3 linked regions of the Geobacillus stearothermophilus ATCC 12980 genome follow. The protein of the gene in region 1 interacts with the protein of each later gene in a pairwise test. Links are inferred from orthologs where the notes say so. Each region holds a gene or a part of one and is shown on either strand. Other genes may lie near its edges. The genes, in order: ezrA, ftsZ and ftsA.

Region 1 (6,485 bases):
CTTCCCGGCTGTTGTCAAACGACAAGCTGATGCGAATGCCGCGCTCGGCTCGGTCTTCACCAAGCCCCATGGCCAAAAGCGTCTTGCTCGGCGCCTTTTTTTTCGATGAACAGGCTGACGTCGTCGAAACGTATATTCCTCTTTTTTCCAGTTCGTGAACAAACACTTCCGGCTTCACGCCGCGCTTTAACGAAAAGTTGATGATATGAGGAGCGGCGCCATCGCGCGGCGTGTTGATCTCGATGTCTGGAATCGCCAAGAGCGCTTCAAGCCACTCGTCTTTCAATGCTTGAAGCCGGCCGATGTCCCGCTCGTAGCGCTCGAGCGCCAAGCGAAGCGCCTTCGCCATCGCGACGATGGCGGCGACATTTTCCGTTCCGGACCGAAGCTGCCGCTCCTGCCCGCCGCCGGCAATCAACGGCGCCAAGCGGACGCCTTCACGGACATAAAGCAAGCCGGCGCCGCGCAATCCGTGAAATTTATGCGCCGATATCGTGCATAAATCGACACCGGCTTGCTTCAAGTCGAGCGGCACTTTGCTGATCCCTTGCACCCGATCGACGTGAAACAATGTTTTCGGATAGCGGGACAAGAGGGCGCCGATTTCTTCGATCGGCTGCACCGTGCCAACTTCGTTATTGACGTGCATGACCGACACGAGAATCGTATCGTCGCGCAGCGCGCGTTCCACTTGCTCAACCGATACCCTTCCTTCGCGGTCGACCGGCAAGTACGTCACCTCAAAACCAAGCTCCTCAAGCTGGCGGCACGGTTCAGCGACAGACGGATGCTCGATTTTCGTCGTAATGATATGCCGGCCGCGCCGCTGATATTGCCAGGCGACCCCTTTGATGGCGAAATTGTTCGCCTCCGTTCCGCCGGAGGTAAAAACGATTTCGTTCGGCTTAACGCGCAGCATGGCGGCGATTTGTTCACGCGCCTGCGCCAAAAGCCGCTCCGCCTTCATGCCCAGCCCATGGAGCGACGACGGATTGGCAAAATAGTTCGTTGCGACGGCGACGAACGAATCGATCACCTCGGGAAATGGTTTGGTCGTCGCACTGTTGTCAAGATAAATCATCGCTTCCATCCTCCGCTCATTGTCGGCAAAATATCGCTGTACATCGTCCATCTTAACCAAAACAGGCGCCAATCGACAACGAAAACACACCGTCATTTACATTATTCACCAAAAACCCATTGAACAATCTTCCACCTGCGCGAAGAGGTGGGAGATTCTTGGGAACACCCGCCCCACGGCAGGCTGTCAGCCAAGCCATCCCCGTGCGTCCCACGGTTTGGCTGCCTTACGAAGACAGCAAACGAAGCCCCTCATTCAAGATATTCCGGGCGGCGTTCTTGTTTGAGGGAAGAGGCAGAAAAGCTTGTGTTCAGCCATATGATTCTGTGTTTTTTAGGTAAAATAATGGATAATCAATACTCGTGATCGGGTGGTTTATCACTGTTCGCGGCTGTTATCCTCCTGCCATAATTTCTGCACACGGTCAAACGCGCCCGGCTCGACTTCTTCAACGGCCGCCACCGCCTGCCGGAGCGCCTCCTCATAATCATAATGGCGAAATAAAAATTCGGCTTCTTCCAGCCCTTTGCGGACCGCTGGATAGCGGCGGCGGTAGCGGTTGCCGTATTGAATCGTCCGCTCCGCCAGCGTCGCCTGTTCGATCATTTCCACCGTCCGCTCATACAACCGTTCCACAGCCGCTTTCGCCTCCTCCAACGCTTGGTCGACCGCCGGCATGTCAAGCGGCTTTTCTTCAAGACGCGCGGCAACGGCTTGCAAGCTGCGTCTCGCTTCCGCCAATTCAAGCGCATACGGTTCAGGCAGCCCCGGCAGCCGGCTTTTTTGCACAAGGCGGAGAGCCTCGGCCAATGTTTTTCTCATGCCGTCAAGCTTTTCGCGGGCGATCAATTCGTCTTTGCGCAGCGTCTGCAGCATCGTTCGAAACTGTTCATGCTCTTCCTTCATGAGGTCGATCTGAGACACAAGCTGCTCAAGCTCCTCTTTCAGGAGCGAATACGCTGTTTTCGCCTCGGCAACGCGGTCTTGAATGAGAAAAAACCGCTTTTGCAACTGGTGCAGCTGCTTTTCGATGCTCCGGTACTTTTCGAGGTCGCTTGGCGCCAAATGGTAGCTTTGCTGGACGAACAGCGCCTCGGCCTCGGTTTCCTTCGCCTCGGCGGCGAGCTCCTGAAGCATGCCGCTGAGGCGCGGCATTTCCGTTTGCACATATTGATGCGCGAGCACTTCGTTTTCGAGCAAATCGTAGAGCGCGTCGATCTCTTCTTTCAGCTCAGCGACAATCTGCTTCGCTTCTTCGATGCGCAGCTCATGGATCATGGCCAGACATTGCTCGATTTTTTCCCGTTTTTCCTGAAGCGTGCGCTCCATGTGCAAATGGTCAAGGATGTATCCGCGCTCTTCCATCTCTCGATAGCCATCAGCCAACTCAGCGAGCTGAGCTGGCAACGACGTTTGGCATTCGCCAAGAAGTTTAGGAATATCTTCCATCATGGCTGTGAGCCGGCCGAGCTCTTCCTTCAGTGTCAGAACCACATCGCGCGCCGCCAAATAGTTGCCGGCTTCCGTCAATTCGGCAAACCGCTGAAACTGCTTTTCCGCTTCCGTTAAACGGACGTCAAGCAAGTCGGCAGCCGAACCGAACGTATAACGGTAAGCAAGCAGCGTCTTTTTCGCTTCCCGGTGAGCCGCACGCAGCTCCTCGATCTCCGCCCGGCTTTGTTCCTCGCTGCCGATCAACTCATTCACTTCATGAATGATTTCATGCACTTCTTCCTCAAGACGACGCAATCCGTCGGCGATCTGCCCAAGCAGCCGGCGCGCCTGCCGGTAGCGGTATTTGTCGAGCAGCCGCTCCGCGTCAAACAGCTGTTCTTCCACATTCGGCAGCTTCACTGCCACAATGTCGTCCCATTGCTGGCGCCATCGTTCAAACAGCTGCTCCGTCTCCCCTGTCATATTCAGCTGTTTCACTTTCGCCAGCTCATCCGGTACCGGCCGGTTCATCAAGTTGATTTTCCATTCCTCGAGCCGATCGATTTCCCGGTACATCCGCTTTCGGTACACATGATTATATATGATTGCCCCCGATCCGAGGAGCAGAACGATCCATGCCATTCCCATCCGCTGATGCCCTCCTTGCATTCAAGCTACTTCTATCGAACAAACGAAAATAGCGGGGAAGACAAAAATATATGTTTTTCAATGTTTTTATGATACCATGTTAACGACATTTTTTGACCAAAATTTTTATTTTTTTTACAAGAATCTTCACTATTTTTTCTATGATACATGAAGAAAGGAGGAAAATCGATCATGCGCGACGGGCATATTCATACGCCGTTTTGTCCGCACGGAAGCCAAGATCCGCTTGAGGCCTATGTAGAGCGCGCGATCGAACTGGGCTATACCGACATTTCCTTTACGGAGCATGCCCCGCTTCCTGAGCGGTTTATCGATCCAACGCCCAACCAGGACTGTTCGATGAAGCTTAGCCAGCTTGAGCGCTATTTGCACGCCGTCGCTGAGGTGAAAACCCGCTACCGAAACGACATTGCCATCCGTGTCGGGCTCGAAGTCGATTTTATTCCTGGCTTTGAGGAAGAAACAACCCGCCTGCTCGACGAGGTCGGCCCGCTGCTTGACGACAGCATTTTATCGGTTCACTTTTTGGCCTACGAAGGGCAATATGTATGCCTTGATTACAGCGAAGATATGTTCGCCGACATCGTCCGCTTGTTCGGATCGGTCGAACGCGTCCACCGCGCCTACTACGAAACAGTGCTGCAATCGATCCGCACGGAGCTTGGCCGCTACAAACCGAGACGTATCGGCCATATGACGCTTGTGCGCAAGTTCCAACGCCGTTTCCCATGCTTGGAACCAATGGATGAGTGGATTGTTTCCATTCTCGATGACATCAAGCAGTTCGGCTATGAATTGGACTACAACGGCGCCGGCGCCGCCAAACCACTCTGCCTTGAGCCGTATCCGCCGGGCGGCGTGATCGCCGAGGCGCGGCGGCGGGGCATCCCAATCGTCTACGGATCCGACGCCCATCGCGCCGCCGACTTGCACCAAGGACGGGAGAGGATGGACCGCGAGGCGCTTTCGGTTGACAACCGCCCGCAGCCGTCATAAAATAGGCGAATCAGCCATTTCCCTGCTTGCATCCTGCTGGATGTTGAGGCCAGAGTCCTGCTCCAACCATGATGAAAAAGGAGGCTAGTTCTATGTTTCGTCCCATGGCTTACAACGGAACACGCGAAGAAAATTACGCGCTCGTCATCGAACAGCTGAAATCGCTCATTTCCGGGGAACCCAACTTCATCGCCAACTTGGCGAACGCAGCCGCCTTGCTCAACCAGTTTTTCACCGACATCAATTGGGTCGGTTTTTACCTCGCAGACGGCGAGGAGCTTGTGCTTGGCCCGTTCCAAGGCTTGCCGGCATGCGTGCGCATTCCGTTCGGCAAAGGAGTGTGCGGCACGGCGGCCGCCAAACGGCGGACGGTGGTCGTTCCAGACGTTCACCAATTCCCGGGCCATATCGCCTGCGATGCGGCGTCTCAATCGGAAATCGTCGTGCCACTCATCAAAGACGACCGCGTCATCGGCGTTCTTGACATCGACAGCCCGGTGAAAAACCGCTTCGATGACATCGACCGCCGCTACTTGGAGCAGTTTGCCAGCGTGCTCATTTCCGCCTGACGAAAAAAGCGCACCAAGCGCGAAGAAGGAATCCGCTTGCTCGGATTCCTTTTTTTACACCTTATACAAATGACCGTCATCGTGCACAAAAATGCAGTTTTTTCCTGTCTCTTTTGCCATATAAAGCGCGGCGTCGGCTCGTTTGAACAGCTGTTTTGCATCCTCGCAGCCTTGGCGCTCCCACCATGACACACCGCACGAAACGGTCACCGTCGGAATCGTTTGTTCTCTGACTTTTTCTGTGATGCGGCGGGCAATCGAAATGGCGTCAGACAGCGGCACTTTCGGCAAATACACCGCCAGCTCTTCCCCGCCCCAACGCGCCGCCACATCGCCATCGCGAATGTTGGCGCACACCGTCTCAGCCACTTGGACGAGCACCCTATCGCCCGTTTGATGGCCGTACACATCGTTGATTTGCTTAAAGTTGTCAATGTCAAACAAAATGAGCGCCCCGGATGCATCGGATCCCATGGATGTTTGGATCACCTCGTCCAAGTAACGGCGCGTATGCAGCTTTGTCAAATAATCGGTGACTACCATCTTCTCGAACTCTTCGCGCAGCATCGCGTTCATAAACGCCAGCGTTGAATGTTGAACGAGGGATTCCAAGAGCTTAAACATCTCAAACGTAAATCGGTATGGCTCGCTGGCGAGCGCAATGCACAGTCCCTTCGTTTCCTTGTTTTGCTGCATCGGCGCCGCCATGATGGAACGAAACGAACCGAAAGCGGACACGCATACATCACCGGCAAATAAAATGTCATTTCCGCTTTGGCGCCGCTTTTCCACCCATTCGATATAGGGCTCGGACCGATGGTCGAAAAAAAACAGCGTGCTGCCTGGCAAAAGCTCCCGCTTGCCGTCGGCAAACAAGAAAAAACCGACTTCATCCGCGCCGAACGATTGTTGGATTTGCGATACCATGTACTCAATGGCTTCATGAAGCCGCGGCCGGGCGTTCAATTGGCGCATTGTGTCGTTGATCAGCTGCAAATCGGCGACAAGCCGGCGCGACTGTTCATACAACTTGGCGTTCTCAAGCGCACTTCCAGCCGTGCTCGCCAGCAGCGAAATAAAATGAATCTCTCGTTTTGGAAATGGCGCAGCGTATGGGGCGATCATTTCAATCACCCCATACACCGCCTGCACCCCTTTAATCGGGGCATACAGCACCGAGCGCGGCGGCGCCTCCATCACCTCGCATTGCACTTGTCCAGTCAAAAACGCCCGCAACGCCGCCTTCTGTTTTTCCCTTTCATCCAATACAAGCGTTTTAATCGGCAAATTTCCGCGCAGATGGTTGTCATGCGACAACAGAAGGTGGTAGGTGAATGATGGATAGACGTTTTGCAGCGTGCGGATAATTTCTTCAAGCACAACATCGATATGCATCGAGGAATGAATTTTTGCGGCAAAGTGATGCAGCTGTCCATACCGTTTCTCTTCGCCCTCTCCTTGCAGCACCGCGCTAAGTTTCCGAAACAATCGCGCCAAATCCGTCCGGATCTCCCACAACAACCGCTCGTCAAAACCGCCATCTTTTCGATACACGAGCTCGACCATCGCCGGTGTCTCATCGGAAAGCATGAAAAAGAGCCGGGCCGCCATATGCGGCCCACCGGCATCGACAACAGCGACTTTCCGCTCTCCATCAGCCGCGATCGGCCTAGCGTCCGGCGTCCCAACCGCGGCCGCTTCCGGATAAAAGGCAGCCCGCACCGGGTCGTACAAAT
Region 2 (3,120 bases), 1.3 Mb from region 1 along the record:
GTTTATCGTCGACGGCTTAGACGGCATCCACGACCCACGCGGCATGATCGGCGTCCGCTTGGAGATGGAAGGGACGATGGTGACCGGAGCGAAGACGATTTTACATAATCTCCTTCGCTGTGTGGAACGTGCCGGTTTGGAAATCAGCGACATTTGCCTCCAGCCGTTAGCGGCCGGTTTGCTGGCATTATCCGACGATGAGCGGCACTTGGGCGCCGCGCTCGTCGATCTGGGCGGCGGTTCGACAACGGTCGCTGTCTTTGAGCAAGGGGCGTTGCAAGCTGTCTCTTCACTGCCGGTCGGCGGGGAGCATATTACAAAAGATTTGGCCATCGGGCTGCGGACAACAACGGAGGATGCGGAAAAAATCAAATTGAAGCACGGGTATGCGTTTTACGACTACGCTTCGGACGAAGAAGTGTTCAGCGTGCCGGTCATAGGCAGCGATCAACACCAGCAGTTCAGCCAGCTTGAGATCGCCGATATTATTGAGGCGAGGATGGAGGAAATTTTGCAAATGGTTCAACATGAAGTGCGCCGGCTTGGCTTTCGCGACCTTCCGGGCGGCTATGTGCTGACCGGCGGCGTGGCGAATATGCCGGGAGTGTTGGAGTTGGCTCACGTCGTCCTAGGGACGAGCGTCCGTGTTGCCATGCCGGATTACATCGGCGTGCGCGACCCGCAATACACGATCGGCGTCGGCCTGCTCAAGTTCGCCTACCGGCAGGCGCAGCTGCAAGGGAAAACCGTCCCGGCGGCGGCCGCGGCGGAGCCGGCCGAGCGCCCGGCGCCAAAACAACCATCGAAACCGAAAAAGAAAGAAGACCATTTCGGGAAGAAGGTCAAGAAATTTTTCGGTTCTTTCTTTGAATAGAGATTGAAATTTTAGGAGGATTTGGCCATGTTGGAGTTTGAGACAACAGTCGATCAGTTGGCAACGATCAAGGTGATTGGGGTCGGGGGCGGCGGCAACAACGCCGTCAATCGGATGATTGAACACGGAGTGCAAGGCGTTGAATTTATTGCCGTCAATACCGATGCACAGGCGCTCAATTTGTCGAAGGCGCCGACGAAACTGCAAATCGGGGCGAAGCTGACACGCGGCTTGGGTGCGGGAGCGAACCCAGAAGTTGGAAAAAAAGCAGCTGAGGAGAGCAAAGAGCAAATTGAAGAAGCGCTTCGCGGCGCCGATATGGTGTTTGTCACCGCTGGCATGGGCGGCGGCACGGGAACTGGGGCGGCGCCCGTCATCGCCCAAATCGCCCGCGAATTAGGAGCGCTCACGGTCGGTGTCGTCACGCGCCCGTTTACGTTTGAAGGGCGGAAGCGGGCGACGCAGGCCGCAAGCGGCATCGCCGCCATGAAAGAGGCGGTCGATACGCTCATCGTCATTCCGAACGACCGGTTGCTTGAGATTGTTGACAAAAATACGCCGATGCTTGAGGCGTTCCGCGAAGCGGACAATGTGCTGCGCCAAGGGGTGCAAGGCATTTCCGATTTGATCGCTGTGCCGGGGTTGATCAACCTTGACTTCGCCGATGTGAAAACGATCATGTCCAACAAAGGCTCGGCGCTGATGGGCATCGGGATTGCCAGCGGCGAAAACCGAGCGGCGGAGGCAGCCAAAAAAGCCATTTCCAGCCCGCTGTTGGAGACGTCGATCGACGGGGCGCAAGGCGTGCTCATGAACATCACCGGCGGCATGAACTTAAGTTTGTACGAAGTGCAGGAGGCCGCCGACATCGTCGCTTCGGCGGCCGATCAAGAAGTGAATATGATTTTCGGCTCGGTCATCAACGAAGACTTAAAAGACGAAATTGTCGTCACTGTCATCGCGACCGGGTTTAACGAAAACGTTGCTTCGCAGCCGCGGCCGCCGCGCGCCGGCATCGGGACGGCGCCGAAAGTGACGCCGGCGCCGAAGCGGGAAAAGCGCGAAGAACCGGCGCAAGATTATGCGGCGCTCCGGTCCGGGCAGGCGGAAGACCCGCTCGATATTCCGGCGTTCTTGCGTAACCGCAACCGTCGCCGTTGAGGAGCTATCGGGCATGAACAAGCCGTGTTCATGCCTTCTTTTTTTGCCCTCGCCCCGCGCTTCAAAGGGCGGTTTTCCTCGTTCGCACGTTTCCCCTCGCTTTGACAAAACATTCTGTTTTTCACCACCACCAATTGACAGACTTTCCAACGGGATATGCTATATACTTGTTTCAGACAAAAGCCGATGGGGCGGGGGAGGGGCTTGCCGGTTGGTTGTGTATCTTGATGTCATTTGGCTTTTGAACGTCTGTTTTGATGCAATGCTTCTTTGGCTGACAGCGCTCATGCTTAAGCGCCCGATCGTCTGGTGGCGGCTGTTGGCCGGAGCGTTGATCGGGTCGCTGCTTGTGGTGCTGCTGTTCACCCCGTTGTCCGCCATCGCCCAGCACCCGCTTGCCAAAATGGCCGCCTCGATCTTGATTGTGCTCTCCGCTTTTGGCTTTAAGCGGCCGCGCTATATGATCGAGAACATGCTGGCGTTTTACTTTGCCACGTTCGCTGTCGGGGGCGGCATGCTGGCGGTTCATTATTTTTTCGCCGAGCAACTGTCCGTGCAGAACGGATTATTGATGATGCATCCCCCCGGGGCGGGCGACCCGGTAAGCTGGCTGTTTGTCCTCGTCGGGTTTCCGGTGTTGTGGCTTTTTTCCCGCCGCCGTGTGGAACAGATTCGCGAGAAAAAATTGCGCTTCGAACATATTGTAGATGTCATTGCTGTTTGGGAAGGCCGGCCCCTTGCCCTAAGAGGGCTCATCGACAGCGGCAACCAGCTGTTTGACCCAGTGTCCAAAACGCCGGTGATGATCGTGGACCGGGAAAAAGCGAAGGACGTGCTGCCCGAAGAGCTGATGGCCTATATGGCAGCCATGACGGTTGACGACCCGCCCGAACAGTGGGCCCATCGTCTTCGTCTCATTCCATACCGCGCAGTGGGCAGCGGCCCGCAAATGATGATGGCGGTAAAACTAGACCGCATCGCGCTGTCATACGAAAACGAGTGGCTTGAGGTGAAACATGGGCTTATGGCCTTAAGTGCAGACCCGCTTTCAGCCGACGGAGAATACGATTGCATCATCCACCCGA
Region 3 (6,495 bases), 1.3 Mb from region 1 along the record:
CGGCGGCCTCCTGCACTTCGTACAAACTTAAGTTCATGCCGCCGGTGATGTTCATGAGCACGCCTTGCGCCCCGTCGATCGACGTCTCCAACAGCGGGCTGGAAATGGCTTTTTTGGCTGCCTCCGCCGCTCGGTTTTCGCCGCTGGCAATCCCGATGCCCATCAGCGCCGAGCCTTTGTTGGACATGATCGTTTTCACATCGGCGAAGTCAAGGTTGATCAACCCCGGCACAGCGATCAAATCGGAAATGCCTTGCACCCCTTGGCGCAGCACATTGTCCGCTTCGCGGAACGCCTCAAGCATCGGCGTATTTTTGTCAACAATCTCAAGCAACCGGTCGTTCGGAATGACGATGAGCGTATCGACCGCCTCTTTCATGGCGGCGATGCCGCTTGCGGCCTGCGTCGCCCGCTTCCGCCCTTCAAACGTAAACGGGCGCGTGACGACACCGACCGTGAGCGCTCCTAATTCGCGGGCGATTTGGGCGATGACGGGCGCCGCCCCAGTTCCCGTGCCGCCGCCCATGCCAGCGGTGACAAACACCATATCGGCGCCGCGAAGCGCTTCTTCAATTTGCTCTTTGCTCTCCTCAGCTGCTTTTTTTCCAACTTCTGGGTTCGCTCCCGCACCCAAGCCGCGTGTCAGCTTCGCCCCGATTTGCAGTTTCGTCGGCGCCTTCGACAAATTGAGCGCCTGTGCATCGGTATTGACGGCAATAAATTCAACGCCTTGCACTCCGTGTTCAATCATCCGATTGACGGCGTTGTTGCCGCCGCCCCCGACCCCAATCACCTTGATCGTTGCCAACTGATCGACTGTTGTCTCAAACTCCAACATGGCCAAATCCTCCTAAAATTTCAATCTCTATTCAAAGAAAGAACCGAAAAATTTCTTGACCTTCTTCCCGAAATGGTCTTCTTTCTTTTTCGGTTTCGATGGTTGTTTTGGCGCCGGGCGCTCGGCCGGCTCCGCCGCGGCCGCCGCCGGGACGGTTTTCCCTTGCAGCTGCGCCTGCCGGTAGGCGAACTTGAGCAGGCCGACGCCGATCGTGTATTGCGGGTCGCGCACGCCGATGTAATCCGGCATGGCAACACGGACGCTCGTCCCTAGGACGACGTGAGCCAACTCCAACACTCCCGGCATATTCGCCACGCCGCCGGTCAGCACATAGCCGCCCGGAAGGTCGCGAAAGCCAAGCCGGCGCACTTCATGTTGAACCATTTGCAAAATTTCCTCCATCCTCGCCTCAATAATATCGGCGATCTCAAGCTGGCTGAACTGCTGGTGTTGATCGCTGCCTATGACCGGCACGCTGAACACTTCTTCGTCCGAAGCGTAGTCGTAAAACGCATACCCGTGCTTCAATTTGATTTTTTCCGCATCCTCCGTTGTTGTCCGCAGCCCGATGGCCAAATCTTTTGTAATATGCTCCCCGCCGACCGGCAGTGAAGAGACAGCTTGCAACGCCCCTTGCTCAAAGACAGCGACCGTTGTCGAACCGCCGCCCAGATCGACGAGCGCGGCGCCCAAGTGCCGCTCATCGTCGGATAATGCCAGCAAACCGGCCGCTAACGGCTGGAGGCAAATGTCGCTGATTTCCAAACCGGCACGTTCCACACAGCGAAGGAGATTATGTAAAATCGTCTTCGCTCCGGTCACCATCGTCCCTTCCATCTCCAAGCGGACGCCGATCATGCCGCGTGGGTCGTGGATGCCGTCTAAGCCGTCGACGATAAACTGGCGCGGAACGACGCTGATAATTTCCCGGTCCGGCGGGATGGAAACGACTTGCGCCGCATCGATGACGCGGGCAACGTCTTCATCGCTGATTTCGCGGTTTTCGCTGGCAACTGCAACGATGCCATGGCAGTCATGCAGCTGAATATGGCTTCCCGCCACCCCGACAATCACGCGGCGGATCGAAAGGCCGACCATCCGTTCCGCTTGTTCGACCGCGCGCTTGATCGATTGCACCGTTTTATCTATATCAACAATCGCGCCTTTTTTGAGCCCTTCTGATTTCACATTGCCGATTCCGATAATGTTAATCGAGCTGCCCAACATTTCCCCGATGATGACTTTGACGCTCGATGTTCCGACATCCAGGCTAACGACGATCTCATTGCTGCTCATCTTTTGGCATCTGCCTACTAAAAACGCGCCGATGTCAGCCGACGTTTCAGTAAGCAGCGACACCTCCTTTTTCGGCTGAAATTTCCCTGTCCATCTCTTCGTCTATATCCAGCTCGCGATTTTCGCAAGAACATCGCATTTTGTTTTACTCCATATAATTCAACACAGGAAGACACTTTCCTCTCTTCCGCTTAACTTTTTTCGCGATTTTCCCGCCGCTCCGCCCATTCGGCAAGCCAAAGGCGACGGATGATGGCAATGTTTTGAAACAGGCGGACGCCAAACGCGAAGACGGCCGCCAAATACAAGTCTACACCAAGATGCACCCCAAGAAAAGTCAAAGTTGTGGCAAGGATGATATTGAAAAAAAACCCGGTTATAAATACTGTTTCGTCGTACGTTCCTTGTAAATGGGCGCGCCATCCCCCTATTAATGTATCAAAGGCGGCCAAAATGGCAATCGACAAATAACTGGAATACTGATCGGGAACTTCCCAGCCGGCCAGGACGCCGACGGCAAACCCGAGCAACAATCCGAGAAGCGGAAGCCACATGCTATTTCTCCTCCTTGCCGGCGCTCGTCGTCTCCATGTATTTTACCTCCAGCCGCTCGGTTGACGGCGGAATGGCGATCATCGGTTTCGGCTTGGAAATCGAAAGCTCCAAGTTTTCGACGATGAAATCATCCCGAATCGGCGAAACCGTCAAACCGCTATACAGCTTGTCCGCATCGTCCGCGATCGCCTTCACCTCAACCGGCAGCTGAAGCGGCCGGCGACCGACTTTCGTCACCCCGTTGACATCGCGAATCGCCGTCTGGTTCGTCAGCCGCTCGCCGCTAATGGCGATTTCCTTTGCTCCATATTTGTTCAATTCATTTACCAACCGCTGCAGCAGCTCCGGCGACACCGTTTGGGCGACCGGACCGACGTAGCCGCCAGCCGCAAACGGCGCGATCGTCAGCACCACGCTGCGCCCTTTCACCTCGGTCAGTCCGGCTTCTTCCCTAAGCTCGGCGACCGTCTCCTCGAGCGCCGCCTCACCGTCTTCCTGCTCCTCGCGCCGGTAATGGCGCAATTTCGCCTCGTAGCGTTCCAGCTCCTCAAGCAGCTGCTGTTCAAGCTTCTGCTCCTTTGTCAAATCGGCGCGCAGCTCCCAAATGTCGCGCGTATCGCGCTCTTCCGAAGGCAGCGTCGTCCGCATCCCGACGGCCAGCATCAATCCGAACACGCCGGCAATCCCGGCAAAATACAGCTGTCTTTTTCGCTCCAATGCGCTTCACCGCTCCTTCCTGCCCGTTTTACGGTCTGGGCGCGAATACCGGATCGAGCGTAATCGCCTCTTGCTTTTCCACTTTTACATCGATATGGTCTTGAACAAGCTCGTCGACGACGCCGCCTGGCAGGACGAGCGCAGACGACAGCACATCTGGGTCGCCGATCGCCGAAATGACAAACGGAGCGGCATGTTGCGTCCCGTCAACCTCAATGACCGGACCGTTGCACACAATGTAGGAGCGATGGGAAATGCGCTGCCCGTTAATGGCGACCGCTTCGGCGCCGGAAATAAGCAGCTCGTGAACGATTTTCCATACGTGCTGTTCGTGAACGATATAATCAGTAGCACTCGCTTCAGAGGGGATGTAAGAGGAGTCGGAAAGCGTGACTGCTACACCCTTTCCTTTCACCCTCGCCTTTCCAACATACATGCGCAGCTGTTCTGCCTCTTTCGCCAGCCCGGCTTCGTTCGTCTGCCGGTCGGCCAGTTTTTTTTCCCAAGCGGCCAGTTCGTCTTGCTTTTCGACAAGCTGTTGCTTTAACGACCGGTTTTCCTTTTGCAAAGCGATCAGCGCCGAGCGAAACTCGTATTCCCTTTTCCACCCGCTGTCGCTCCATTCGCGGCGGGATGGATCGTTTTTGGCATGTTGGTAGGAAAACCCGAGCATGGCGCCGAATAAAAAGCAAATAAAAGTAAGGAGGATGCGGCTATGGGCTTGTTGTCTCATCGTCGTCCTCCTTTTTCGGCGGCTCGTACGGGACAAAGTAGCTGCCGACTTCGAGGTGAATGACCCCTTTGACATTTCGGTCAAGCTCGGCGACAATCGCCGGATAATGCGACAGCTTGTCCGCAAAACGATGAATCGTCGCACTTACCTCATACCCGTCGTTCATGTAGACGATGACGCGGTCTTCATACTCACTGTTCGGCTTGTAGTGAATTTCCGACATGGCGCCAAGCACCGGCGCCGGCAGTTCCGCCAGCTGTCCAGTCATCTCGGCGATGGCGTCGCCGTTTTTCCAACCGACGAGCACAGGCGCATCGCTCGGGGCTGTTTTCACCGCTTCCTGTTTTAACAGCCGTCCGTTCTCAAGCAGCGGGAAAAATGTTTGCCGGTCGTAGACATAAGCGATCCGCCGCCATTCGTGGACGCGGATGACAATCGTGTTCGGCAGCCTCTTTTCCACGGTTGCCTCTTTAATTTCCGGATGGCGGGCGATCCTCGTTGCCACACTTTGTTCGTTCACTTTCCAAAAGCTTGTCCGCTTCGTAATGCCGCTCAAGCTGATGATGCGCTCCGCCGGCAAATGGCGGTTTCCGCTCACCTCCACATGCCTGACGGCGCTTAACGGCGATTGGAAGTAAAGAACGCACAAAATAAACAGAAAAAAGAAGGACAAATACAAAATCAGCCGACGGTTCGCTTTTTGGCGGCGACGCTCTTTCAGTTTTGGGACGCGGTCTTCAAGAACAACAACCTTTCCCTTTTCCATTGCCTTCCCCGCTTTCCTGCCCGCGGGCAGCTCCATGGCTGCGCTCGAATAAAAACAAACGGCATCCGCTGCCGTTTTCTTGTTCTTTGCACTTGTTTTCATTATATCACAAATAGATCGCGAGAGAGACCGTTTTTTATAACATTTGCCGGCACTGTTTGACGGCAAGCCGCCCGAACAAACAAAAACAGCGGACGCCGCCGCCTGCCTAATAGCGGGCGTGTCTGCTAATATTGAGCAGCACGCCGATCGCCATCAGCATCAATGTCAACGACGATCCGCCGTAGCTCAAAAACGGGAGAGTAATGCCGGTGACGGGCATCAGCCCGGTGACAACGCCGATGTTGATCATCACTTGGATGGCAATCATCGAAATGATGCCAAGCGCCAAAAAGCTGCCGTACAAATCGGGGGCGCCAAGGGCGATGCGCACGCCGCGCCAAAGAAGAAGGCTGAATAAAAGAAGGACGAGCGATCCGCCAATAAAACCGAGCTCCTCGGCCAAAATGGCGAAAATAAAATCAGTTTGCGGCTCCGGCAAATAAAAAAACTTTTGCCGGCTTTGCCCGAGCCCCAGGCCAAACAGCCCGCCCGGACCGATGGCGTACAGCGACTGGATGATTTGAAATCCGCTCCCCAACGGGTCTTCCCACGGATTCAAAAACGATGTAATCCGCTTGATTCGATACGGCGCCGATAAAACGAGGGCGGCAAACCCGGCAAGCCCCAACACCCCAAGGCCCACAAAATGGCTGAGGCGGGCGCCGGCGACAAAAATCATCGCCACACATGTGCCGACCATCACGGTGCCCGTCCCTAAGTCCGGCTGCAGCATAATCATGCCGAACGCCGCAAACACGAGCGCCAGCGCCGGCAGCAATCCTTGTTTAAACGATGTAATCTTCTTTTGGTTTTCGGATAAATATTTGGCCAAAAACGCGATCATCGCCAGCTTCATAAATTCGGACGGCTGGATGGAAAACGCCCCGACGCCGATCCAGCTGCGCGATCCATTGCGCACCATGCCGACGCCTGGGATCAACACGAGTACAAGCAGCCCGAAACAAACGATGAGCAACACTTTCGACCAGTCGCGCCACGTCCAATAATCGATGTTCATCACAAAAAACATGGCGATAATGCCGACGATGGCAAAGAACAGCTGGCGCTTGACAAAGAAAAACGAATCGTGAAACTTGTATTCCGCCCAAATGGCGCTCGCGCTGTACACCATAATAAGCCCGATGGCCAAGAGCGAAAACGTTAAAAGAATCAACAAAAAATCCGGCGCAGACCTTTTCCGCGGCAATGCCCAACACCTCTATTTTGTAAACTAGAAGGAAAGGGCTGTCCCTTTCCCTCTATTTCAACTTATGCACGGCGTCGATAAAAATGTCCCCTCTCTCCTCGAAAGTTTTGTATTGATCCCAGCTGGCGCAGGCCGGAGAGAGCAAAATAACATCGCCCGGCTCGGAAAGCCGGAAGGCAACCGGGACAGCTTTTTCCACATTATCGACATATTCGATCGTTTCTATTCCCGCCTCCCGGGCGATGCGCCCGATTTTCTCCGCCGTTTGCCCGAACAATACC

The links.
Region 2: the proteins of ezrA (region 1) and ftsZ interact in binary tests that used the Bacillus subtilis proteins (3 or more experiments, as listed by UniProt). The link is inferred for Geobacillus stearothermophilus ATCC 12980 from one-to-one orthologs.
Region 3: the proteins of ezrA (region 1) and ftsA interact in binary tests that used the Bacillus subtilis proteins (3 or more experiments, as listed by UniProt). The link is inferred for Geobacillus stearothermophilus ATCC 12980 from one-to-one orthologs.

The regions. Positions count from the first base shown.
Region 1 is NZ_CP128494.1:2,199,174-2,205,658, forward strand. Bases 812-3,796 are described here. They hold ezrA (septation ring formation regulator EzrA), read right to left. Parts: upstream 3,164-3,796; coding sequence 1,460-3,163; downstream 812-1,459. Other genes in these bases: QSJ10_RS11895 (cysteine desulfurase family protein), read right to left, coding at 812-1,081; hisJ (histidinol-phosphatase HisJ), read left to right, coding at 3,356-3,796. Also shown: more of QSJ10_RS11895, read right to left, coding at 1-811; more of hisJ, read left to right, coding at 3,797-4,180; QSJ10_RS11910 (GAF domain-containing protein), read left to right, coding at 4,273-4,749; QSJ10_RS11915 (diguanylate cyclase), read right to left, coding at 4,804-6,485. UniProt on the Bacillus subtilis protein: Negative regulator of FtsZ ring formation; modulates the frequency and position of FtsZ ring formation. Inhibits FtsZ ring formation at polar sites. Interacts either with FtsZ or with one of its binding partners to promote depolymerization.
Region 2 is NZ_CP128494.1:933,973-937,092, forward strand. The notes cover bases 1-2,968. They hold ftsZ (cell division protein FtsZ), read left to right. Parts: upstream 1-901; coding sequence 902-2,035; downstream 2,036-2,968. Other genes in these bases: ftsA (cell division protein FtsA), read left to right, coding at 1-874; spoIIGA (sigma-E processing peptidase SpoIIGA), read left to right, coding at 2,247-2,968. In the rest of the region: more of spoIIGA, read left to right, coding at 2,969-3,120. UniProt on the Bacillus subtilis protein: Essential cell division protein that forms a contractile ring structure (Z ring) at the future cell division site. The regulation of the ring assembly controls the timing and the location of cell division.
Region 3 is NZ_CP128494.1:929,217-935,711, reverse strand. What follows is about bases 1-2,995. They hold ftsA (cell division protein FtsA), read right to left. Parts: upstream 2,135-2,995; coding sequence 866-2,134; downstream 1-865. Other genes in these bases: QSJ10_RS05065 (DUF881 domain-containing protein), read right to left, coding at 2,690-2,995; QSJ10_RS05070 (small basic family protein), read right to left, coding at 2,326-2,688; ftsZ (cell division protein FtsZ), read right to left, coding at 1-838. In the rest of the region: more of QSJ10_RS05065, read right to left, coding at 2,996-3,406; QSJ10_RS05060 (DUF881 domain-containing protein), read right to left, coding at 3,435-4,139; cell division protein DivIB, read right to left, coding at 4,120-4,905; spoVE (stage V sporulation protein E), read right to left, coding at 5,114-6,214; murD (UDP-N-acetylmuramoyl-L-alanine--D-glutamate ligase), read right to left, coding at 6,267-6,495. UniProt on the Bacillus subtilis protein: Cell division protein that is required for the assembly of the Z ring. May serve as a membrane anchor for the Z ring. Binds and hydrolyzes ATP. Also involved in sporulation.